Regions from separate parts of the Pseudomonas sp. Irchel 3A5 genome, predicted to be linked through region 2. Evidence: predicted binding sites of a transcription regulator. Region 2 holds the regulator's gene; each other region holds the start of a gene.
What was found. Region 2 encodes FliA, which starts transcription of late flagellar genes. Its sites were predicted from a motif close to CTAAAGTTTNNNNNNNNNNNGCCGNTAA; they were not measured.
Positions count from the first base shown of each region.

Region 1: the regulator FliA is predicted to act here: its motif matches at 6,219-6,246, upstream of CKW31_RS07405 (methyl-accepting chemotaxis protein).
Region 3: the regulator FliA is predicted to act here: its motif matches at 4,752-4,779, upstream of CKW31_RS27965 (methyl-accepting chemotaxis protein).

Region 1 covers NZ_FYDU01000004.1:96,472-104,599, forward strand. Annotated here, with positions in the region: gene CKW31_RS07375 (ABC transporter permease) at 1-79, shown strand, start outside; gene CKW31_RS07380 (hypothetical protein) at 142-1,008, shown strand; gene CKW31_RS07385 (metallophosphoesterase) at 1,301-2,431, shown strand; gene CKW31_RS07390 (thiol-disulfide oxidoreductase DCC family protein) at 2,428-2,874, shown strand; gene CKW31_RS07395 (RidA family protein) at 2,929-3,327, opposite strand; gene CKW31_RS07400 (pyridoxamine 5'-phosphate oxidase family protein) at 3,802-4,428, shown strand; gene CKW31_RS07405 (methyl-accepting chemotaxis protein) at 4,511-6,151, opposite strand; gene CKW31_RS07410 (bpX6 domain-containing protein) at 6,331-8,128, opposite strand, start outside.
Region 2 covers NZ_FYDU01000013.1:210,429-218,556, reverse strand. Annotated here, with positions in the region: gene flhA (flagellar biosynthesis protein FlhA) at 101-2,230, shown strand; gene flhF (flagellar biosynthesis protein FlhF) at 2,242-3,570, shown strand; gene fleN (flagellar synthesis regulator FleN) at 3,686-4,519, shown strand; gene fliA (RNA polymerase sigma factor FliA) at 4,516-5,256, shown strand; gene CKW31_RS21470 (chemotaxis response regulator CheY) at 5,546-5,920, shown strand; gene CKW31_RS21465 (protein phosphatase CheZ) at 5,940-6,728, shown strand; gene CKW31_RS21460 (chemotaxis protein CheA) at 6,767-8,128, shown strand, end outside.
Region 3 covers NZ_FYDU01000023.1:51,148-59,275, reverse strand. Annotated here, with positions in the region: gene CKW31_RS27980 (ABC transporter ATP-binding protein) at 1-232, opposite strand, end outside; gene CKW31_RS27975 (iron ABC transporter permease) at 229-1,314, opposite strand; gene CKW31_RS27970 (ABC transporter substrate-binding protein) at 1,324-2,469, opposite strand; gene CKW31_RS27965 (methyl-accepting chemotaxis protein) at 2,910-4,706, opposite strand; gene CKW31_RS27960 (sensor domain-containing diguanylate cyclase) at 4,849-6,543, opposite strand; gene CKW31_RS27955 (NUDIX hydrolase) at 6,610-7,068, opposite strand; gene CKW31_RS27950 (TRAP transporter small permease) at 7,547-8,110, shown strand; gene CKW31_RS27945 (TRAP transporter large permease subunit) at 8,107-8,128, shown strand, end outside.

The sequences.
Region 1 (8,128 bases), on a different contig from region 2:
CAGCTTTGCATTACCAATATTCGTAATCTTTCTGACTGTGCTTTCACTCTTGATGATTGGCAGCGGACGCAAGCCATGAAACTTGTTTTGAACAAAACATGCTGTTGAAACCAGTACGCGTTCTCAAGCCAAGGACATCCAATGTTCATCAAAACCATTCCACTGATTCTCGCTCTGGCAGCACTGGCGGCAGGGACATCGGCATTGGCACATAACGACGGCGCCGCACCCGCGGAGCCTGCGCCCATCGCGAGGGATCCTGCCACAGGAGCGGCTCTACAGTTAAAGCCACCGCGCCCCGACAGCATCATGTATTACATCAGCAGGGTCGATGGCAACGGTGATTTGTCATACCCGACGGTCAACGGCAGCTGGATCAATTACTGGTACGGTTTTCAGTTCGAACTGAACGGAACGCTTTATTACACAGGGTTTGTCTGGGAGACACCGGACAAATACGGTGCCGAACTCGAGAATGACTTTCCTGCGCCGGATACCAAAGTAACCATGGCGCATGCCACGTTTGTCACCAGCCAACCCGGCAGCAAGTCGCCGTGGTTGCTGCAAGGCGTGGAGCCCTGGATAGGCGAATTCGGCGGCAGCGAACGAGGCAACGAAGTCGACACAGAACGTGAACCTCAGACATGGAATACCCCATCGGGTGACATGCTGCTGGCACTGCCGACCTGGTATCTGGTGTCCGGGGAGCGTATGCGAACGATCGAAATCCTGCTGTTCAATCCCCATGACCTGTCGAACACCGACGACAAGCGGTGGCGTTACCTGGCAACCCTCGAAGCCGGTTTCAATAACGAGGCCAATTGCGGCCCTGACTCGGCCGGAGCCATCCCCTGTGCCGACACGACCGGTAAGCTCGCGTTTATTGTGCAGAAAGACAGTGACCTCCCGTTACTGCGAGTGACGGTGCCTGCCGCCGGTAATCAGCCCGAATCAGTGACTGATTACCGATACGAGGCTGCGCGCAAGGCGTATGAACCGATCCAGTGACCATGACAACGCGCTTTCTGACACCTGACCTGTAGGAGCGCACGAGCACCGCGAGGCCGCGATACCGATGTATCAGACGGAACGCCATCGCGGCCTCGCGGTGCTCGTGCGCTCCTAAAGGATTCATTTCAATCCAGTGGCATGCCTGTAACAGGCCTATACCGCCCTACGATTTTCGGCTGGAACTGATAAGGTGCGTTGCCTGTAGACATGGATTGGGATGACGCTGCCGGATCACCGCGCAAGGGCGCACTACATCCAGCAACGAACACAGCCAAAGGAAACGCGTTTAATGTTTCACGTCATGTTCAGCCTGCCATGCCTGTATGTCATCGTCCGTTTCATCCTGCCGATGCCATGGAAGTTGCAGGCGAAAATCGCTGTCGCGCTGCTGCTGGTGCTCGCCTCGCAATATCACCTGTATTCCCGGTTTTCGTCCGGCAGCGTGTTCTCCCCGGAATTCCCGCGAACTGTCGTGATGCTGTTCAACTGGGCCTTTGGCTCGATTCTGCTCATCGCGGTAGGCCAGATCATTGTTGACCTGATAGCGCTGCTGACGATGCTCGTTCGGCGGCAAAGACTGACTATTCCAGCCAACCTGCGTTATGGATTCGGTATTGCGGCGTTCTTGCTGGCCGCACTCGGTGTGAACCAGGCGATACGGGTTCCGCCCGTCAAGGATATCGAGATAGCGATCAACAACCTTCCCCCACAATTCGATGGCTACAAGATCCTGCAACTGACGGACTTGCATATCAGTCGTCTGTTTGACGAGCCGTGGACACGAGCGGTGGTGAAAGACTCGAACGGTCTGGGTGTCGATCTGATCGTCGTCACAGGCGACCTGATCGACGGTTCGATCCGTGACAGGACCCGAGATATTGACGCACTGCGTGATCTTCGTGCTCCCGACGGTGTTTACGTCATTCCCGGCAACCATGAATACTTCTTCGACAATCAAGCCTGGATGCAGCATTTCGTTTCATTGGGGATGATCCCGCTTGCGAACAGCCATACGCTGATCAAACGCAACGGCGCGCAGATTGTATTGGCGGGCGTTACGGACGTAACAGCACCTAAAACCGGCTTCCCCGCGCCAGACCTGAAGCAGGCGCTGCAAGGCTCGCCAAAAGACACACCCATCATCCTGCTCGACCACCAGCCCAGAAACGCAGAATTCTCCGCAAGCCAGGGCGTGGCTGTTCAGCTGTCCGGTCATACCCACGGCGGCATGATCCTGGGGCTTGAACGGGTGATCGCCTTGGCGAATGAGGGTTTTGTCTCCGGCTTTTATGACGTCGGCGGGATGCAGCTTTACGTCAACAACGGCACCGCCCTGTGGCCCGGATTTGCGTTGCGACTGGGTATACCGTCGGAGCTGACCCGCATCACGCTTCGAACTGCGCAGCAGTCGACCCAATGAGTGTGAAAGCGAGCGTCCCTGCCCCTTTCCTGAATCCAGACGACACGGTGGTGCTGTTCGACGGAACCTGCAAACTGTGCAACGGTTGGGCACGATTCGTGATCCGTCATGATCAGGCTCACCGACTTCAGCTGGCTGCGGTGCAGTCACTGGAAGGCCAGGCATTGCTGGGCTGGGCCGGATTGCCTCAGGACAAATTCAATACCATTGTGCTCATCTCGAACAACAAGGTGTCCATACGCTCCCAGGCGATGTTTGAGATCCTCGAGCGCTTGAACGCACCGTGGCGCTGGATGACAGTTGCACGCGTCATCCCGCAAATCCTGCGGGACTGGATGTACGACAAAATCGCCCTGAATCGCTATCGTTTGTTCGGCAGGTATGACTCCAGCCGAGTTCCGACAGCAGACCATGACCGCCGTTTTTTGAAAGCGAATCAGTAATTTTGGTCTGCGTACAGGCGAGAAAGTCAGCGCAGGACTTCCCTTCAATCGCCTTCAAGCGCCTTCGGGCAGCTTGGCAATTACCTTGATTTCAAACTGAAATCCAGACAACCAGGTGACACCCACCGCAGTCGCAGTCGGATATGGCGCCTCGCCCCAGTATTCCGCCACCACAGCCCAGGCACGCTCGAAATGGGTTTGCGGGTCGACCATGAACACTGTCACATCGATCACGTCATTGAAGCTACAGCCCGCCGCAGCAAGAATCGCGTTGAGGTTCTGAAACGCAAGGCGCACTTGGGCATCCAGTTCTGGCTCCGGTGAACCATCGGCCCTGCTGCCGACCTGACCAGAGACGAACAGCAGGCCGTTGCTGCGGATCGCAGGGGAATAGCGGTGCAGCTCGTAAAGTGCATGGCGGTCAGGCGGGGTTACTACGTCGCGGACAGTCATTGGGTCATTCCTTCAGTTGGCTTTGCAGGTGCCAACTGTAGGTTTGGGCGGGTGACGGATAAACGGGCAGTTCGCTAAATGACTGTTTGCATTGGCCAAACAATGAACTGCCAGAATGGCCGATAAACGCAGGGCGTCACCTTGCGAACGCCACGCACCTTGTGCAGCGTTTTGATCACAACCTTGCCGAACGGCCCGCGAGCCAAATGCTCTTAGGCTTCCCGCGCCTGCTCGAATGGGTACACGTGGTCGATGACAGGACGGATATGATGGGTGTCGAGGAACGCATAGGCGTTAACTTCCTGTCCGGGCAAAGCAACCGCCCTCTGGCCTGGCACTTTCAAGAGGCATGCGGCTGAAACCCAAGACTGTCAGCAGCGCATTTCCTTCATCAAAATAGCTCAAACTCAACACGGGTAACCCGGCATCAGTACAGACATAACAACCAGAACAAGACGGTAGAAAGAAATGACTATGGAACTGGACAGCAACGAGTACGTGACCACGACAGAAGCGCTGGAAAAGCTGTACGGCGCAATTGCCCGCCCCTCGATGATCAAGGAGGTGGATCATATTCACCCCGCCTACCGACCTTTCATCGAGTCGGCACCCTTTGCGATTCTTGCTTCGTCAGGCCCCGATGGACTTGACGCATCGCCACGTGGCGATCAGGCAGGGTTTGTTCATATCGAAGACAGCAAAACGCTTTATTTGCCCGATCGGCGCGGTAACAACCGAATCGATACCCTACGCAATATCGTCACTGATCCCAGGGTTGCACTCCTTTTTCTCATACCCGGGGTCGGGGAGACATTGCGGGTCAACGGCACGGCACAGATATCAGTGATCCCGGAGTTGCTGGCGCGTTTCGCCGTGAACGGCCAACTGCCCAAATCGGTGCTGCGGATCACCGTTACCAGTGTTTACTTCCAGTGCAGCCGTGCTGTTATCAGAGCGGGACTTTGGGATGCAACGCGTCACGTGGAGAGAAGTAGGCTGCCGACTGCCGGGAAAATATTGAAGGAAATCTCGGCTGCCGAAATCGATGGCGATGCGTATGACAAGGCATTGCCGGGGCGTATTGCTGATACGTTGTATTGATCGACTGGGAAGAAACCGATGGTCGCAGGCGGCTCACTGGCTGAGCCGCTGCGTTACCCATCGATATCCAGGTGCTAAGACATCAAAGCTTGAACTTGCCCACTAACGTATTGAACGAAATCGCCAGACGCGACAATTCCTGACTCGAAGCGTTGGTCTGGTTTGCACCGGCGGATGTCTGGGTCGACAGGTCCTGGATGTTCACCAGGTTGCGATCGACTTCGCGGGCTACCTGAGCCTGTTCTTCGGCTGCGCTGGCGATCACCAGGTTGCGTTCGTTAATCTCGCTGACACCTGCGCTGATTCGCTCCAGTGCCAGGCCCGCTTCAGTCGCCAGCGACTGCGTGCTTTGAGCCATCGACTGGCTTTTGCTCATCGACTGTACGGCCTCGTCAGCGCCTGCGCGTACGACCTTGATCATCGCTTCGATTTCGCCAGTGGAGGCTTGAGTGCGGTGTGCCAGTGCCCGGACTTCGTCGGCGACAACGGCGAAACCTCGACCCTGTTCACCGGCGCGAGCGGCCTCGATGGCGGCGTTGAGAGCCAAGAGATTGGTCTGCTCAGCAATACCGCGAATCACGTCCAGCACCTTGGTGATGTCACGAATCTGACCGGCCAGGGTTTCGACACGCTGCGTGGAATCGTTGATGTCCCCTGCCATGGTGTTCATCGCCGTTACCGCCTGCTGCACTTGATGCTGGCCTTTGATCGCATCTTCTGCGGTCTGGGTCGACACCTGTGAGGTGCTGACCGCATTACGGGCAACCTCTTCCACTGCGGCGGTCATCTCGTTTACCGCAGTCGCGGCTTGCTGAATCTCGTCATTCTGACGAACCAGGCCACGTGTGCTGTCTTCGGTCACGGCGGTCAATTCTTCGGCAGCCGAAGCCAACTGGTCGGATGCATCGGCGATCTGCTGCACGGTGCCTTTGAGGTCTTTTTGCATGTTGGACAGCGCTTTGAGCAGTTGCCCGGTTTCATCCTCGCTGTTCGATGTGATCTCTTTGGTCAGGTCGCCCTGAGCAATGCGGGTGGCACTTTCCACGGACTGATAAAGCGGTCGGGTAATCATGCGGGTGACAAACAGGCCCAGAGCGATGGCGGCCGCGGCTGCAACAAGCCCACCAATAATCAGCGCCCACGTCACTTGATGGTTGGTATCGTTCCCTGCGGTAGCCACGTCAAGCGCTTGCCGGGCATTGGACTCGATCATGATTTTGACTTCGCCAATGGTCTTGCGATATGCCGGTGTTGCGTTGGAATCAGCAAGCCTGGCGGCTTGGTCGACGTCGCCACTTTTCAGCAGCGAAAAGACGTTTTCTGCGGCTGCGATGTACGCTGGCCAGTCCCGCTCGAAGTCATCACCGGCAGCACGCTCGTCAGCTTCGAGGGGAGTGGCGCGGTAGATCTTGAATTGTTGCTCAGCCTCGGCCTGGTTGTCCTTGAAGGATACAACGACAGCGTTGATGTCTTCCGGCGCGGCTTTGCGCAAAGCCAGATTGATGGCTCTGAACATGTCCCGGTGGGTGGCAATCACGTTGGCTTTAACCGAATCGGTTTTCTGAATCGATACCAGGTTGTTGCTGACCGTGCTCTGCAACAGGCCGTAGATGCTTGAGATCCCGCTGTACCCCAGCGCCGCAACACCGACCGTGATGACCGCGCATAGACCAAAAGCAAACAGCAGCTTTGATTTGAGCTTCAGATTAAGGAACTGGGACATTGGGAGTACTCAGGCTTGTAGTTGTTAGAGTCGAGGGCTCCACGCATCAGCGCCCTCTCTAGCAGCGTTATCGACTGGGAGTGGACAAACTTGATTGTCCTGCAACACCCCGGAGAACACTGCTTACAACCGGGCTTAACCGGACTCCCGCACAAGCCTTGTAAACACCCGATCCAGCCTCAGTTAATCGTCAAATTACGCTGAGTCCCCTCTTCGGCATTGATATGACTCAGCCGCCCCTGATCATCAAACATGAGCCAGTCGGCACCTGAAAGGCGTGTCCTCACTTCGGGTCGAGGCCATTGCAGCGTTGCGCAAAGGCGGTCGCTACCCCGGTGGATGAACTGCCAGCGGGTGTCATCAAGCGAAACGAGATAACCGATGAGCAGCCAGTGTTCAAGCAGGAGTACTTCAACAGGGTCGTCTTCAAACCCTTCAATACACCCAGGCAAGCGATAGCCCTTGCGGCTGCCACGCTGTTCGATCACAAGGACGGGATCATCTTCTCTTTCACGCTTGATGCGAAATTCGGCGACGTCACTGGATGCACTGAACAACTGACGGCCGTCATCAAAGACGGTCTTCGAGGCAGGTTCGCGACTCATCAGGCGACGATCAGGCAATCGGTAATGCCACAGTTCACTGCCCGACTCCGGGTCGGAGAGCCAAAGGTATTCGCCATGAGCATCGTCCTTCAGGCCCAGAATACGGCCTGGCAGATCACTGACATGCCACAGTGTTTCAAACCCTCGATCCACGTCGACCACTCGCAGTTGCCGGTTTTGCCCAATGGTCCAGGACGAACCGTTGAAGATCCTGGCGAATACGTCGAACTTATGAACGCCCAGATCCGTTGCGGTGCGATTAACCAGATCCAGCTTGCTGATCCTCCAGGCTTCGCTTCGGCGAACCAGCACCAGCGCCACTTGTTGGCTGTGGGCCATCACGATGGCTTGCGCCGGTACTGAAAAGTGAAAAAGGCGCTTGCCGGACGCATCGACGACCACTGCACCCGCCTCGCCCAATGCCAGCAAGTAACGCGAGTCTTCCAGTGTCACGGCATCCAGTATGGCCCTGCTGCCCATGGCGGGTGCTGACCATTCAAGCGTCGTATCAACGCTGTCCAGAGGCTGTTTACCCCGGCGAGGCAGCGCTTTGCCAGGCAGGTCAGCCTGGAGCAGTTTGTCCTTGCTCATGATGACCAGCGCCTGCAGCTGGTTATGGGTCAGCCGCCCTTGTCCGCCTGCTTCATCCGCAACGATCGCGTGTATCGTCGCGCCGGTCAGCCATGCCAGCGCTTTTGCGTGACTCTGGTGCTGCAATAATGCCTCGGCCAGGGCGGCACGCTCAGCGAAGCGCTGAGGATCATCGCGAAGTTGCTCCACCCATTCCCCGTAGGCCACCAGCGTGTCAGGCAACAGAATCGCTCGTTTGACCAGTGCCCTGATGGCAAGGCGTCCACCAGCAGCCTCCGCATCAAGCAGCCATTGAGCCGCCCGGCCACGCTCGCCAGGCAAACTCCAGATGGCGTCGACAGCCTGCATCCAGAGACCTTTGCCGATCAACGATTCGGCCCATTCAAGTCGCAAGCGCCGGGCACTGTCAGGCTGTTTTTGCTCAAGCATCATCACGGCATCAGCAAACGCGTCGTCACGACGAGCCACCAGCACCGCCCGCTGCCAGTTACCGGCTAGGCACAGTAAGCGCACGATCACGGCTGCGGGCATGTCCCACGTCAGCGCCAGGTCGGCGGCTTGTTGGTACCGCTCGTGCTTTTCCAGATAGTCGAGCGCTTCCTGGCGCTCTTTCAGTAGCTCGGCCAGAACGAACACTGCTTCTTCAACACGGCCTTCCCGGTCGAGCCTTTCAAACGACTTCCGGTATAAGTGCTTGAGGCGGTCTTTAAGGTCATCTTCAAAAAGCATCGCGTTGGCAGGTCCGGAACGCTCACCTACAACAAGCTCCTGACGCCGTTGC
Region 2 (8,128 bases):
ATTTCATCACCGATTCCACAGTTGGAAAGCTTCTTGCAATAGGTCATATCAGGTCGCCATCGGCGTCAAAGTTTTGATTTAGCGCGCAGGTAAATAATCGGTGGAACGCTCTCAGTTAATCAGTAGCGCACGCAGCAATCTGGCAGGCCTCGGCCGCGGCCAGCTGGGCGTTCCGTTGCTGCTGTTGGTCATGATGGCAATGATGATGTTGCCCATCCCGCCGTTCCTGCTGGACGTGTTCTTCACGTTCAACATCGCACTGTCCATCGTGGTTCTGCTGGTCTGCGTCTACGCACTGCGTCCACTCGACTTCTCGGTATTCCCGACCATCCTGCTGGTCGCCACCTTATTGAGGCTGGCGCTCAACGTGGCTTCGACCCGCGTGGTCATGCTTCACGGTCAGGACGGTCACGCCGCTGCCGGTAAAGTGATTCAAGCGTTTGGTGAAGTGGTCATCGGCGGTAACTACGTTGTGGGTATCGTGGTGTTCGCCATCCTGATGATCATCAACTTCGTGGTAATCACCAAAGGTGCCGGACGGATCTCCGAGGTGAGCGCGCGTTTCACCCTGGACGCCATGCCCGGTAAGCAAATGGCAATCGACGCCGACCTGAACGCCGGTCTGATCGACCAGCCTGAAGCCAAGCGTCGCCGTCTTGAAGTCGCTCAGGAAGCCGAGTTCTACGGTTCCATGGACGGTGCCAGCAAGTTCGTGCGTGGTGACGCCATTGCCGGCTTGTTGATTCTCTTCATCAACCTTATTGGTGGCATGCTCGTTGGCATGCTGCAGCACAACATGACCTTCTCCGAAGCCGGCAAGATATACACCTTGCTGACCATCGGTGACGGTTTGGTGGCGCAATTGCCATCACTGCTTTTGTCCACCGCCGCAGCGATCATGGTGACCCGTGCTTCCGGTTCGGAAGAAATGGGCAAGATGATCAACCGTCAGATGTTTACTTCCTGGAAAGCGCTGGGTGTGTCCGGCGCGATCATGATCGTGATGGGCCTCGTGCCTGGCATGCCACACTTCTCCTTCATCAGTCTGGGCCTCGTCGCTTGCGGCATCGGCTACCTGCTGTGGAAGAAAGAGAATCAGGTCAAGGTCGTCGCTTTGGAAGAGGTCAAGCGTCAGCAGGAAATGCTGCCTTCGCCGACGCGTATTCAGGATTCCAAAGAACTGGGCTGGGATGATGTGACTCCCATCGACATGATCGGCCTGGAAGTGGGCTATCGCCTCATTCCGCTGGTAGACCGTAATCAGGGTGGTCAACTGCTGGCGCGGATCAAGGGCGTGCGCAAGAAGCTCTCTCAAGAGCTGGGCTTCCTGATGCCGACCGTACACATTCGCGACAACCTGGATCTGGCGCCTAGCGCCTATCGTTTGACGCTTATGGGTGTGACGCTGGCAGAGGCGGAGATTTATCCGGACCGGGAGCTGGCAATCAACCCGGGTCAGGTGTTCGGTACGCTTAATGGTATTACCGCCAAGGACCCGGCGTTTGGTCTGGAAGCCGTCTGGATCGAAATCAGTCAGCGCAGTCAGGCTCAGTCGCTGGGTTATACCGTGGTGGACGCCAGTACGGTTGTCGCCACGCACCTTAACCAGATTCTCTACAAGCACTCCCATGAGCTGATAGGCCATGAGGAAGTGCAGCAATTGATGCAATTGCTGGCCAAAGGCTCGCCCAAGCTGGCTGAAGAGCTGGTTCCAGGCATTCTGTCGTTGTCTGCCTTGCTCAAGGTGTTGCAGGCATTGTTGTCCGAGCAGGTTCCTGTGCGGGACATCCGCACCATTGCCGAAGCCATCGCCAACAACGCTCAACGGAGTCAAGATACCGCCGCTCTGGTGGCTGCAGTCCGGGTCGGCTTGAGCCGCGCAATCGTCCAAAGCATTGTAGGCATTGAGCCGGAGCTACCAGTTATCACGCTGGAGCCAAGGTTGGAACAGATATTGCTCAATAGTCTGCAGAAGGCTGGTCAGGGTCAGGAAGAAGGCGTTCTCCTTGAACCAAGCATGGCGGAAAAACTTCAGCGTTCGCTGATCGACGCCGCCCAGCGTCAAGAGATGCAAGGCTTACCAGTGATTTTGCTGGTGGCAGGCCCGGTTCGGGCCATGCTGTCGCGGTTTGGACGGTTGGCTGTACCAAATATGCACGTGTTGGCGTATCAGGAAATTCCTGACAACAAGCAAGTAACCATCGTAGCGACTGTCGGGCCTAACGGCTGAGGTAGTGAGACATGCAAGTTAAGCGATTTTTCGCCGCCGATATGCGTCAAGCCATGAAACTGGTTCGTGATGAGCTGGGCGCTGAAGCGGCCATCATCGGTAACCGGCGCATTGCCGGTGGCGTCGAGCTGACTGCCGCTCTGGATTACAAATTGTCCGCGCTCGCTCCTCGTGTACCTAACATCGAGCTTGAGGACGAGTTGCGCAAAACCCAGTCGCGCATTGTCTCGGCCCAGGCTGAACTGAATAACCGTAGCGACAGCGATGGCGTGACCAATCGCCAGTTGTTTGCCGGTTTGCCATTGAGCGCTGCCGATACCCACATCGAGCCGACGCTGGAAGAGCCGCCGCGTCCCTCCGTACAGCCGCAGGCTGCTCCGGCTGCGCCAGCGGGTGGTCAGCGCGGTTACGACTCGATGCGTTTTGAATTGAATGGCCTGCGTGAGCTGCTGGAAGTCCAGCTCGGCTCCCTGGCGTGGAATCAGTTGCAGGGCAGTCGTCCGGCCCAGGCCAATCTTTGGCGTCGTCTGCAACGTGTCGGCTTGTCTGGCCCGTTGTCCCGCGACCTGCTGGAAATGATCCCTGATATCGACGAGCCACGTCAGGCCTGGCGCATGTTGCTGGCCCACCTGGCGCGGATGATCGAAGTGCCTGACGTCGAGCCGCTTGAAGAAGGCGGTGTGATTGCCATGGTCGGCCCGGCTGGCATGGGCAAGACCACCACGCTGGCCAAGCTGGCAGCGCGTTACGTACTCAAGTACGGCGCACAGAATATCGCCCTGGTCAGCATGGACAGTTTCCGTATCGGCGCTCAGGAGCAGCTCAAGACATTGGGCCGCATCCTCAACGTGCCGGTGACTCACGTCGATCCAGGCCAGTCACTGGCGCAAGCGCTGGACCCACTGCTGCGCAAGCGTGTTGTGCTGATTGATACCGCGGGCCTGCAAGCCAGTGATCCGGCTCTGCGTATGCAGCTGGAGAGTCTGGCGGGGCGCGGGATCAAATCACGTAATTATCTGGTACTGGCAACCACCAGCCAGAAACAAGTGCTGACGGCTGCGTATCACAGCTACAAACGCTGTGGTCTGGCCGGCTGCATCCTGACCAAGCTGGACGAAACTGCCAGCCTGGGGGAAGTGCTCAGCCTTGCCATCAGTCATGAGTTGCCTGTGGCCTATCTGACTGATGGGCCTAGAATTCCTGATGATCTCCACATTCCGCGCAGGCACCAATTGGTGACGCGCGCGGTCAATGTGCAGATGCAAGAAGAGCCAAGCGAAGAGGCCATGGCGGATATGTTCGCCGACCTTTACCACAACCCCAACAAACGGGTCGGTTAAGTGAAGCGAACTATTCAGAGTTACCTGCATCGGTGGTCTGCCTGGCATTGCTCTTCATTGAGCGTGTCGCCCGCAATCTGGCTTCGGTCTACGCAAGACAAGGTAAACAATTAACATGGGCAGCATGCATCCCGTACAGGTGATCGCGGTGACCGGCGGCAAGGGTGGCGTCGGTAAGACTAACGTGTCAGTGAACCTTTCGCTGGCCTTGGCCGAGCTCGGCCGGCGCGTCATGCTGCTGGACGCCGACCTTGGCCTGGCGAATGTCGACGTCCTTCTGGGGCTGACGCCAAAACGTACCCTCGCCGATGTGATCGAGGGTCGTTGTGAGCTTCGCGACGTGTTGTTGCAAGGCCCGGGCGGGATTCGAATCGTGCCTGCTGCCTCCGGCACCCAGAGCATGGTTCATCTGAGCCCGGCGCAGCACGCCGGTCTGATTCAGGCATTCAGCGACATTGGCGACAATCTCGACGTGCTGGTCATCGACACAGCCGCCGGTATTGGCGAGTCGGTGGTCAGCTTTGTCCGGGCCGCTCAGGAGGTCTTGCTGGTGGTGTGCGATGAGCCCACTTCCATCACGGACGCCTACGCTCTGATCAAGTTGCTCAATCGCGATTACGGCATGAACCGTTTCCGGGTCCTGGCCAATATGGCCCAGAGTCCTCAGGAAGGGCGCAACCTGTTCGCCAAGTTGACCAAGGTGACTGACCGCTTCCTGGACGTCGCTTTGCAGTATGTCGGCGCAGTGCCTTACGACGAATGTGTGCGTAAGGCCGTACAGAAACAACGTGCCGTATACGAAGCTTTCCCACGCTCTAAATGTTCGCTGGCGTTCAAGGCCATTGCGCAGAAGGTCGATACCTGGCCGCTGCCTGCCAACCCACGTGGACATCTTGAGTTCTTCGTTGAGCGACTGGTTTACCAGACAACTGCAGGGCCTGTTCAATGACCGCGAGCGGCTATCAGATGTACAGCAAAGCGTCCCGAAACTCGCAATATGATTTGATCGAGCGGTATGCTCCGCTGGTCAAGCGCATTGCCTACCATTTACTGGCGCGCTTGCCTGCCAGTGTTCAGGTCGAAGACTTGATTCAGGCGGGGATGATCGGCTTGCTGGAAGTTTCCACCAAGTACGATTGCACCAAGGGTGCCAGTTTCGAGACGTACGCCGGGATTCGTATCCGTGGTGCGATGCTCGATGAAGTGCGCAAGGGCGACTGGGCACCTCGCTCGGTTCACCGCAATACGCGCATGGTCAGTGACGCAATTCGCTCAATTGAAGCAAAAACAGGCCGTGACGCTAAAGATCACGAGGTTGCGGCCGAACTCCAATTGAGTCTCGATGATTACTACGGGATTTTGAACGATACCTTGGGCAGTCGCCTCTTCAGTTTCGACGACCTTTTGCAGGACGGCGAACATGAAGGACTGCATGAGGATGGCGCAAGCGGTTCGCTTGAGCCGTCGCGCGACCTGGAAGATGAACGCTTCCAGGCTGCGTTGGCAGATGCAATTGCCAACTTGCCGGAGCGTGAACGTCTGGTTTTGGCGCTGTACTATGACGAGGAGCTGAACCTCAAGGAAATCGGTGAGGTCCTGGGGGTCAGCGAATCTCGAGTCAGCCAGTTACACAGCCAGTGCGCAGCTCGTTTACGAGGGCGTTTGGGAGAGTGGCGAGCGCGTTGACAAGTGGTACGTAATCCTTGGTGATTACGTGTTGCGTGTGAGCAGGCTGTGCAAAGCGTTACGTGGGACAGTGGACAAGGCTGGGGCCATACAGGCATTCGTACCACGGACTGTTAAAAGCAATAGCTTTCATGCAGTCCGTGGATTTGCTGTGCGGTTTCCATAGTTGTTGATTTACCAAGCCCGTCGTTTTCGTGCAGCCGATGTGAGCTGTGCCGGTATTGATTGAACAGCGCGTTCAGGTGCTGAACGCGTCAAAGACTGCTTGGAGGTCGAATTGGACAAGAACATGAAAATCCTCATCGTTGATGACTTCTCAACGATGCGGCGGATCATTAAAAACCTGCTGCGTGATCTGGGCTTTACCAACACGTCCGAAGCCGATGACGGGCTTACCGCGTTGCCAATGCTGGAAAGCGGTTCCTTTGACTTTCTGGTAACGGACTGGAACATGCCTGGCATGACTGGTATCGACCTGCTGCGTAAAGTGCGTGCCGATGAGCGCCTCAAGCACCTCCCGGTGTTGATGGTGACCGCAGAAGCCAAGCGCGACCAAATCATTGAAGCGGCTCAGGCCGGCGTCAACGGTTATGTCGTCAAGCCATTCACGGCTCAGGCGCTGAAAGAAAAGATCGACAAGATCTTTGAGCGCGTCAATAGCTGATGTATGCCGCGAGGGCTTTATGGAGAACAACGAAACGTCAATGGGCGAGTTTGAATCGACCCTGAAAAAACACGCAACCGAGCTGGTGGCGAGCCTTGAAAAAGGCCGTTTCGGCGACGCCGTGCAACTTATCCATGAGCTTAACCAGGCTCGGGATCGTGGCCTGTATCAGGAAATCGGCAAGCTGACCCGCGAGTTGCACAGCGCGATCGTCAACTTCCAGATTGACCCGAACATGCCGCAAGCCGAAGAGGTGTCCCAGATCACGGACGCCACCGAACGCCTGTCGTATGTCGTCAGGCTCACGGAAAATGCGGCTAACCGCACCATGGACCTGGTCGAAGAAAGCACCCCGCTGATGCACAGTCTGAACGACGAGGCCAAGGCCTTGAGCGCGGACTGGGGGCGTTTCATGCGGCGTGAAGTCAGTGCTGAAGAGTTTCGTGAGCTGGCGCGACGTGTCGATGGTTTCTTGACGCGCACCGAAAAGGATACCCATGAGGTTTCCTCCCACCTCAACGACATTCTGCTGGCCCAGGACTTCCAGGACCTGACCGGTCAGGTGATCAAGCGCGTCACGCAATTGGTCACTGAAGTCGAGAGCAATCTGCTGAAATTGGTGCTCATGGCCAGTCATGTAGACCGCTTTGCGGGCATCGAACATGACGACGAATCCATCCGCGCAGAAAAAGATCCAGAAAAACATATCAAACAGGGTGAAGGTCCGCAGATTCATGCCGATAAACGGGAAGACGTTGTGTCCGGACAGGACGATGTAGACGATCTGCTATCGAGCCTGGGCTTCTAAGTCTGGTCTGTTGACGGTTAATTTTAGGGAGCACCCCAATGAGCTTCGGCGCCGATGAAGAGATCCTTCAGGATTTTCTGGTAGAGGCCGGCGAAATTCTCGAGCAGTTGTCTGAACAGTTGGTCGAGCTGGAAAGCCGACCGGATGACGCAGATCTGCTCAATGCAATTTTTCGCGGTTTTCACACTGTAAAAGGGGGCGCCGGCTTCCTCCAGCTCCATGAGCTGGTGGAGTGCTGCCACATCGCCGAGAACGTCTTCGACATCCTGCGCAAGGGTGAGCGTCGCGTAGATTCGGAACTGATGGACGTGGTCCTTGAAGCGCTGGATGCGGTCAATGCGATGTTCAGTCAAGTGCGTGAGCGCAGTGAAGTGACTCCGGCAACACCGGAATTGCTGGCTGCCCTGGCGCGCCTGGCGGAGCCGGCATCGGCTGACGAAGCGCCTGCTGCTGACGTCGTGGAGGAGGCACCTGTCGAAGCTGTCGCCGAAGCGCCTTCCGACGAGATCACCGATACCGAATTCGAAAACCTGCTTGATTCGCTCAATGCAGCCAAGGAGCAAGCACCGGTTGCTGCTGCACCGGCTGCAACGGGCGTAGCCGCAACTGACGAAATCACCGACTCGGAATTCGAATCGCTGCTCGACCAGTTGCATGGCAAAGGTCAGTTTGCTCCCGACGTGGCACCTGCTGCCGCTGCGGTAGCGCCTGCACCGGCTGGCAAGGCTGAAAGCGGTGATATCACCGACGATGAATTCGAAGCATTGCTCGATCAATTGCACGGCAAGGGTTCGTTCGATGCCACCGCGGTCGCTTCCACAGCGGCTCCTGCCGTTGCGCCAGCGCCTGCTGCTGCCGGGGCTGCATCGGCTGGCAAAGATAACGAAATCACCGATAACGAATTTGAAGCCTTGCTCGATGAGCTGCACGGCAAGGGCAAATTCGAGCCAGAAATAGCCGCAACAGCCGCCGCGGTTGCTGCGCCTGCGGCCGCCGTTGCTGCACCTGCCAAAGCAGCGGCGCCAGCAGCCAAGCCTGCTCCGGCGGCTGCAGCCAAACCGGCTGCCGCACCAGCGCCCGCCAAGGCTGCCGCGCCTGCGCCTGCCAAACCGGCTGCGCCACCTGCTGAAAAGCCGGTCGCTTCAGAAGCGGAAACCACCGTGCGGGTCGATACCGCGCGCCTGGACGAGATCATGAACATGGTCGGCGAACTGGTGCTGGTGCGTAACCGTCTGGTTCGCCTGGGTCTCAACAGCGGCGACGAAGCCATGTCCAAGGCGGTTTCCAACCTGGATGTGGTAACGGCCGACTTGCAGACCGCGGTGATGAAGACCCGGATGCAGCCGATCAAGAAAGTCTTCGGTCGTTTCCCGCGACTCGTACGTGACCTGGCTCGTCAG
Region 3 (8,128 bases), on a different contig from region 2:
CAATCAGTTTGGCCCGTACTGCCGCAGATGAACCCAGCAGGTCAATGCCGTCGATGGTGGCCGAGCCCTGCGCTTTGGTCAGCCCGCACAAGCCTTTCATGAACGTCGATTTGCCCGCACCGTTGGCTCCCAGCAGCGCCAGGGTACGACCTGCTTCGGCTTTCACCGCCAGCCCGTCGAGGATGGTCCGGCCGTGGATCGTTACGCGATAGTCAGCAGTGGAGAAACTCATCGGGAGGTCAGTCTCCGGTCGCGCAGGATAAGAATGATGAAGAATGGCAAGCCGATCAGCGAAGTGACCATGCCGATGGGCAGCACTGCGCCTGGCACGATCAACTTGCTGGCCAGAGAGGCGAGGGTGACGAAGATGATGCCGCAGGCGATGGTCACGCCGATGGTGAAGCGTTGATCTTCGCCCACCAGCAGACGCGCCACGTGCGGAGCCACCAGACCGACAAAGCCGATGATGCCGACCACCGAAGTCACCGCGCCGGCCAACAGCGCAGCCAGCATCAGCATCATGGTGCGAATACGGCGTACCGGAATGCCGAACACTACGGCTTGTTCGCCAAAGCTGCGCAATGCTGTGAGTGCCCAGGCTTGAACCAGCACCACCGGAATGGCAATGGCTGCGATGATCGCGCAGAGCGTGACCTTGTTCCAGGTCGCGTGCAGCAGCGAACCCATGAGCCAGAACACGATGCTCTGCAGTTGATCGACGCTCGCCACGTATTGCACCAGACCCAGCAACGAACTGAACACGAAATGCACGGCGATCCCCAGCAGGGTAATCGCCTGCAGGCCCACATGCCCGCGGGTCAGCAGCAGAATGATGCCCACTGTCAGCAACGAGAACAGGAAGGCGTTGCCGGTCACCAGCAAGTCGGCGCCAAACCCTGGCAAGGCATTGCCGAGGGAAAAGTTGAAGGCCAGCGCCAGTGACGCGCCGAAGCCCGCGGCCGAGGAAATCCCCAGCGTGAAGGGTTCCGCCAGAGGGTTATCGAGTACCGTCTGCATCATCAGCCCGGCCAGCGCCAGGCACGTGCCCGCGAGCACCGCCATAAGCGTCATGGGCATGCGCAGCTCCCAAAGGATCACGCGAGTGCTGGCATCTACGCTGTCAGGCTGCAACAGTCCACTCATGGCCTGACCGAACGTCAGTGTCCCTGAGCCGACAATCAGGTCGGCAATGAAAGCCACCACAGCGATCACCAGCAGGCTGATCAGCAATACCGTGCGCTTCCACACGGTATGGGTGTAACGGGTCTGGTAGCTGCTGATGTCGGATGAAGCTTTACCGATAGAGGTCGTCATGGGTGTGGGTCATTTACCAGTAGCAGGCGCAGTGGCGTACAGAATCGCAGGGACTGCCTTGATACCGGTCAGGGCGAACAGCGACTTGAGGCTGGCATCTGCATCCAGCTGTTTAGCGCTGTCCGGGTAGAACGCCTGACTCAGGTTTTCCACTGCCAGAATGTTCCAGCTGCTGGCGTAGAACTGGTGGTAGACACCGTACACACGACCGTTCTGGCTGGCCTTGAGTTGCGCAAAGCCTGGACGTTGTTCCAGCAACTTCAACTGACGCTGGATGGCGTCGAGCTTGACGCTATCACCGAAGCCAAACGGTGGCGAGACGGATGTGTTACCCGGGAACTGGGTACCGGTCATGACGTATACGTCCGGCTGTTTGCCCAATACGGTTTCCAGCGTGACATCGCCGGTCGCGCCCGGTAACAGTTGAGAGCCGAGGTTCACACCACCTGCCGCCTGAACAAGCTTGCCCCAGTAGACATCGCCGTGGGTAAAGCAGCAGGCCGATGCGCCGCCCTGGCCAGCTTTGGCTTCAACGAACACCAAGGGTTTCTTGTTGTGTTCCTGAGTAATGGCTTCGACTTTAGCCAATCGGGATTTGTAGAAATCAATGTAGGCCTTGGCCTCTTCTTCGCGGTTCAGCACCTGACCGAGCAGGGCTACGGTTTTCTGGCTGTTGACCACCGGCTCCAGATCACTGTCGACGAACAGCACCGGAATCTTCAGCGCGGCCAGCTTCTGCGCCACGCCAGCATTTTCCAGCGAAGCCCGGGCGCGGGTCTGGAATACCAGCAGGTCCGGGCGAGCGGCGACGACCGCTTCGAGATTGAGATCACCGTCGTCACCGAACTTCATGTCAGTGGCCTGGTTGGCGGTTTTTGGCCACTGGTTTTCGAAGACTTTCCAGGTGTTGGGGTCGGAACGCTTGATGATGTTGTTCCACGCCACGACGCGCTGGAATGGATCGGCGCGGTCGAGCAGGGCCAGGGTGAACAGATCGCGGCCGTCCTGCAGGACGATGCGCTTGGGTTCGGCGGGAATTTCAACCTGACGGTTGGCAACGTCGGTGACAGTGACTGGATAGGTGGTTGCGAAGGCCAGGGTCTGACCGGCTAGCAGCAGGCTGACGCCGACTGCGAGGTGTTTGAACAGGCGCATTGAATTACCCATACCGAGAGATGAGGACGAATCGGCCGCAGGCAGCACGACATATCCGCCGTAAAAAAGTGCGCACAGGGTAACGGAATTGTTCTCATTCGTCAGGTTTTAGCATCTACACCCGGCAAGGTGCCTCTGACAATTTGAGATGTCATTGTGAGAGCCGAGATTGGCCTGGGGATTGAATTGCATTTTCTGTAGCCCCGATGTCCCTGATACCTCGCTGTCGCTAAGCAAACATAGGATCGGTAGGAGCGCGCTTGCCCGCGATTCTGGCTATAAGCCGATGAATATATCGTCTGTGCTGGCGTAATCGCGGGCAAGCGCGCTCCTACATTTTAAAAGCATTTCTCCTGATACGCCGCGATCGCAGCCTTCGGCAGCTCCTACAATATCAATACCTGGGTTGCAGGCAATTTGGTTAGCCAGGAGCCCCCCAATCACTCCGCCAACAACACCGCCGCGTCAAAGCCCATCCGCAGATTGCCCCAATGGCGGCCGTCGAAGAAGAAGGGCACGTCGATCTCAGTCATGATTTCGCCGGTGTCGCGCAGGTAGGTCTGAAGCAGGAAACGTTGGGTGTTGCCCGCCGCACGCAGGCCGATCGGGTCGGAGAACATGCGTTTGTTGCGGCATACCGGCAGGTCGATGGTGCGGTCACCGGTCGGTGGTTTGGATACCCAGCTGTTGTTCACCGGGCAGTAACCCTTGGTGTCGACGATGAACGACACCTTGCCGCCTTTGGTGCCCTTGGTCAGCTTGTCGCACTCTTCCTGGCAGACCTGGGCGAAGCGTTCGGTATAACTGGTCAGGTACTGCTTGGGATCAGTGTTAGGGATCAGTTTGTAGTTTTGATCAAACAGGTTCAGGCCGCTGCGGTGCAATTCGGCGAGTCGTGTCTGCAGAATGTCACGGCACTGGCTGGCGCGGGTAATGGCGGCATCCAGCGCACCATGGCCCAGTACAAACTTGCCGAGCATGGTCTGCACGCGCTCGGCAACGCCCGACAGATCCCGGGTTGCAGTGGCTGAGTGCTGCATGCGCTGATCAATGGACTGGCTGTCAGCGTAAATCTGCGTCACCCGGTCGTTGATACCGGTGTTGCTTTCCGCGAACTGCAGAATGTGTGCGGCGATGTCAGCGAGCTTGCCATTGGTGGATTCAAAGTCGCCGATCATGCTTTCGAAATGGCCGGAAGCACGTTCAACCACTTTCTGGGTTTCCCGGGCACTGTGACTGATTTGCGTGGTTTGCTCGTGGGTGGAACTCACCTCCTGAAGCATGGCGTCGATGTTCTGCGAGATATCATCGGTGGCCTTGCTGACGTTCTGCGCCAGGGTACGCACCTCATCAGCCACCACCGCAAAGCCCCGGCCACTTTCCCCGGCGCGAGCCGCTTCGATAGCGGCATTGAGCGCCAGCAGATTGGTCTGCGACGAAATCTGCTGGATCAGGCCCACGATGGATTTGATGCTCGTCGAACGCTGATTGAGCGCCGAGACCAGAGTGCCGAATTCATTGAGGCTACTGGATATTTCGCTGATGTTGCCGGTGACCTCCAGCAGTTCCGCGTATGAATCGCGAGCCATGCTCAGGTTTTGCGCAGTGGTGCTGGAGATGCCCTGGGTCTGCTGGGAAACCTCCTGAATATTACCGACCGCCATGTTGCTCTGATCCATTACTTCCTTGGCGAAGCGGGCCTGATGGGTGGCGCTGTCGCTGGAGTCGCTGATGTTTTTCAACGAGCGCGCTGATTCAACGGCGATGTGGACGGTCAGGGCCTGGACGTTGCTGATGATTTCCCGTTGCTTGCCCAGGAATCGGTTGCAGGTGCTGGCCAGTACGCGAATTTCGTCGTGGGTCAGCAGGGGCAGGTCTTTGGACAGGTCGCCTTCACCGTTAGCGATTTCTGCAAGCGCATGGGTCATGTGGGTGACCGGGCGCACGATCAGGTGACGAAAATACCAGACCATGAAACTGACCATGAACAGCGTAAACAGCGTGCTGAACAAGATGGCGTTGCTGAGCCCGTTCAGGCTGCCTTCAATCTGGCCGAGCAGGGCAGCGTCCAGTTGTGCGCTGCGTAACTGCTGAACGATGTCTGCACGAATGCTCAAGGCAATCCAGTACAGCAATCCACTGACGGCAACCAGCAGAAAAAGACTCGAGAGCTTTTTCGTCAGAGAATCGAAAAACTGCATTTCGATGGACTCATACAACGCCTTGAACATCCCCATGCCGCTGCTCCTCCGAAAAACTAATAATTATTCTTTAATAGGTAATCGTCGACCGCTGAGGCCAAAGCTTTAACCTGTTCCGTTACGGGCAACTGTAAACAGACGCGATCCAGCCAGGTTGTCAGCGATCTGACGGATATTCTTATATGTCTATGGTGGCCTTGCTCGCCACCCTGTTTCGGCCTGACGCCTTGGCGTGATAAAGCTGCTGATCAGCCCGTTTGATCAGCGCCGTTGTATTGGCATCTGCGGTATCTGCCAGGCCGATACCAATGCTGACGGTGATTTGCCCAACCAGGTCAAAGGTCGCCTCGGCAACGGCTTTGCGAATCCTTTCTGCCACAACTTCCGGGCTTTCCGCACCTTCAGGCTCTGGCAGCAATACGGCGAACTCTTCACCGCCGTAGCGGGCCACGAAGTCGCTGGCGCGGGTGTTTTCCTGAATGATTTGAGCCAATTGATGCAGCACGTCGTCACCGGTGGCGTGACCGTAGGTGTCGTTGACGTTTTTGAAGTGATCGGCGTCGATGAACAGGAGGGCGAAGGGGCGGCCGCTGCGTTCAAACAGCTGGTTGCATTCGGCGAGCTTTTCGTCGAAACGGCGACGGTTATAAACACCGGTCAAGGCGTCGTGGGTCGCCAATTTCAATAGCTCGGCATTGGCCTGGGTGAGGGCGGCAGTGCGCTGCTCGACGGTGGCTTCAAGTGACGCATTGGTGTCTTGCAGCTCGCGTTCCTTGTTCAGCAGCGATTCGGTCATGCTCTGAATGGACTGGCCCAGTTGGGCGATCTCCCGGACCGAATGCGCCTGAGGGAAATCGGCACCGGGTTGTTTGGCCTGGACCTGCTTGGCAGCCTTTGCCAGTTGTTCGATGGGACGGCTCATATACTGCGCCAGGTAATATGCGACCAGGCCAAATGCCAGTGCGGCGGCAACGCCCAGTATCAACAGCTTGTAAAGCAGGATCCGCGCAGGCTCCAGAGCGGTAGCCAGCGGCTGGCGAACGACGATGTACCAGGCCAGATTGGCGGAAGGTGGCGTCGGTACTTTCAATACGCTGGACAAGTAGTCGGCGTCTTCTGACCATTCCGGCGCGTCGGCTGGCTTCTCGCTGGTGGAAAGTCGCTGAGTTGCAAGCAGCTCGGGGTGCTTTTGGCCGATCATCTGTTGTGGGTACAGGACTGCACCATCGCCATTGACGATCAGCACTTCAAGGTCAGCGGTGACACCTTCACGCAGAATGGCCGATTCGACAATCCGGGTCATCCAGTTCCAGTGCACATGGGCGCTGAGGACGCCGACCACAGTGCCGTCAGCCGTGCGGATTGGTGCTGCAAAGTCGATGAAGCGCAGCAGTTCGCCACTGGCATTGGCGGGCAACAGCTTGGCCAGCAACACCGCTTCGTGAGGATCGCCGGTATACGGTCCTTGAAGTCCGGCCTTGAACCACGGGCGTTCGAGCACGGACTGGTTGACCAGCAGGCCGTGCACTGCCTGTCGAACATTGCCCCTGGTATCAGCGACACCCATCCACGCGTACTCGGAGTGAGACTGGGTGCGCAGCTCCATCGAAGGCAAAATGTCCGGGTCATCCAGGTTGCCGCGAACCAGATGGGGCTCCCGGCTCAGCAGGAATATCTCAAGCTGACGCTCACGTAGCTGAGTGCCGAGCATCATTGCGGCTGACTTGGCGGTGCTTAGCAGAGAGCTGCCACTGGCCTGTTTGATTTGTTCGGTCGCGATATGACCGACATAGAAACCCACGCTCAGCAAGGCGAGCAGCGACAGTCCGGCGAACCAGAGTGTCAGATGGCTGCGCAGGCTGGCTATTATCATGGGTGATGTCTGGCTATATGGAATCACGGCATGTTATGCGCAAGTCGGGCCAGCCGCCAGTGGCTTTTAGTGACGCGCTAAAGGCCCCGGGGTTACGTTTCCAGGGTTGCTCAACAGATATTCCCTGAGCCGATGCTGAAAATGCGCTATAGCCGAGGTATTCGCCAGGAAAGCCTCTATCGTGGTGACCGCCCAGCGCTGGCCTTCGGTGCCGAAATGTATGTTGGCAAATGTTTCGGGCAGAACGTGTGCCACGAAGAACCAGGTATCCAGGCCACCCAGCCCTTGGCCCGGATAAACCCGAGCCCAGACGATACTTTCGGGTGCAATGGTCAGCCCAAATTCTTCCTCGGTCTCACGCAGCGCGCACGCCAGCGGCGCTTCTTCCCCCTCGCGACCACCCCCGGGTAGGTCCCAAAGGTTCGGCCATGGGATAGAGGGCTTGTCGTCTCGCTGGTAGCTCAGAATCAAGCCGTTGCAGAGAAGGGCGATTTTAGCGCCGGAGAACGGCGGATGGCTGGGCATGTGTTGTGGCCTGTTGAGGGGGCATAGAGGATCAACGGACTTCATGTCGAAAAAATAATCGATAATCGCACGCTTTTATATTTCCTGAGTCGTGCTGCTGTCATGCCTTTACTATGCTTTTTTGAAGAAAATAGCGTGGGTTAAGATTGTTTTCGACGCGATTCGAGACGGTTTCATACGCAGCGTGATGAATTGAGCGTTGATGATCGACGTTTTTGCGTATTGACCGAATTAACCGGTTAGTACATTTTCCATGTCATAAACCTTTGCCATCAGAGCAAGGGGACAATAAAAACAATGGAGCCACTCTCATGCGACCGCGATTGCTCGTTCTCAATTCCTCTCTCTGTGCTCGACTGTTATCCCCCAAGGTAATGGCTCGCGGCGTCTGCGCGTGCGCACCTCAGGCCGGTTCAGCCCGCTAACAGCGATGCCGGGTTAATCGCGTCAGGTTCAGGGTTTCCGCGAGGCAATAATAATGAAAAGAATAGTCGACCTGTATTTCAAGCTGCTCAAGTTGCTCATCGTGCTGTGCATGATTGGCATGCTTGTGCTGGTTTTCGGCAACGTGGTGCTCCGTTACGCTTTCAACTCGGGCATCAGCGTGTCGGAAGAACTGTCGCGCTGGCTGTTCGTCTGGATGATCTTTCTCGGTTCACTCGTAGCGCTCAAAGATCGGGCACATATGGGCTTCGACAGCCTGGTGCGTCGCTTGCCTGCGGGGGGCAAGCGGTTCTGTCTGGTGGTTGGCCATGTGCTGATGCTCTACATCTGCTGGCTGGTGTTCAGCGGAAGCTGGCAACAAGCGGTCATCAACCTGGACGTGGTAGCGCCTGCGTCGGGGCTGTCCATGGCGCTGTTCTATGCGGCCGGGCTGGTGTTCGGCGTCAGCGCTGCGGCCATTCTGTTGTATGAGTTGTACCTGATGCTAAGCGGCAAGCTGGCGGATGACGAGTTGGTGATGGTCACCGACAGCGACTCCGCCGAAGAAATCAAGCAGATCCATACCCCGGCATCGACCTCTGAGAGAACTCACCCATGACCCTGGTTATTTTTCTCG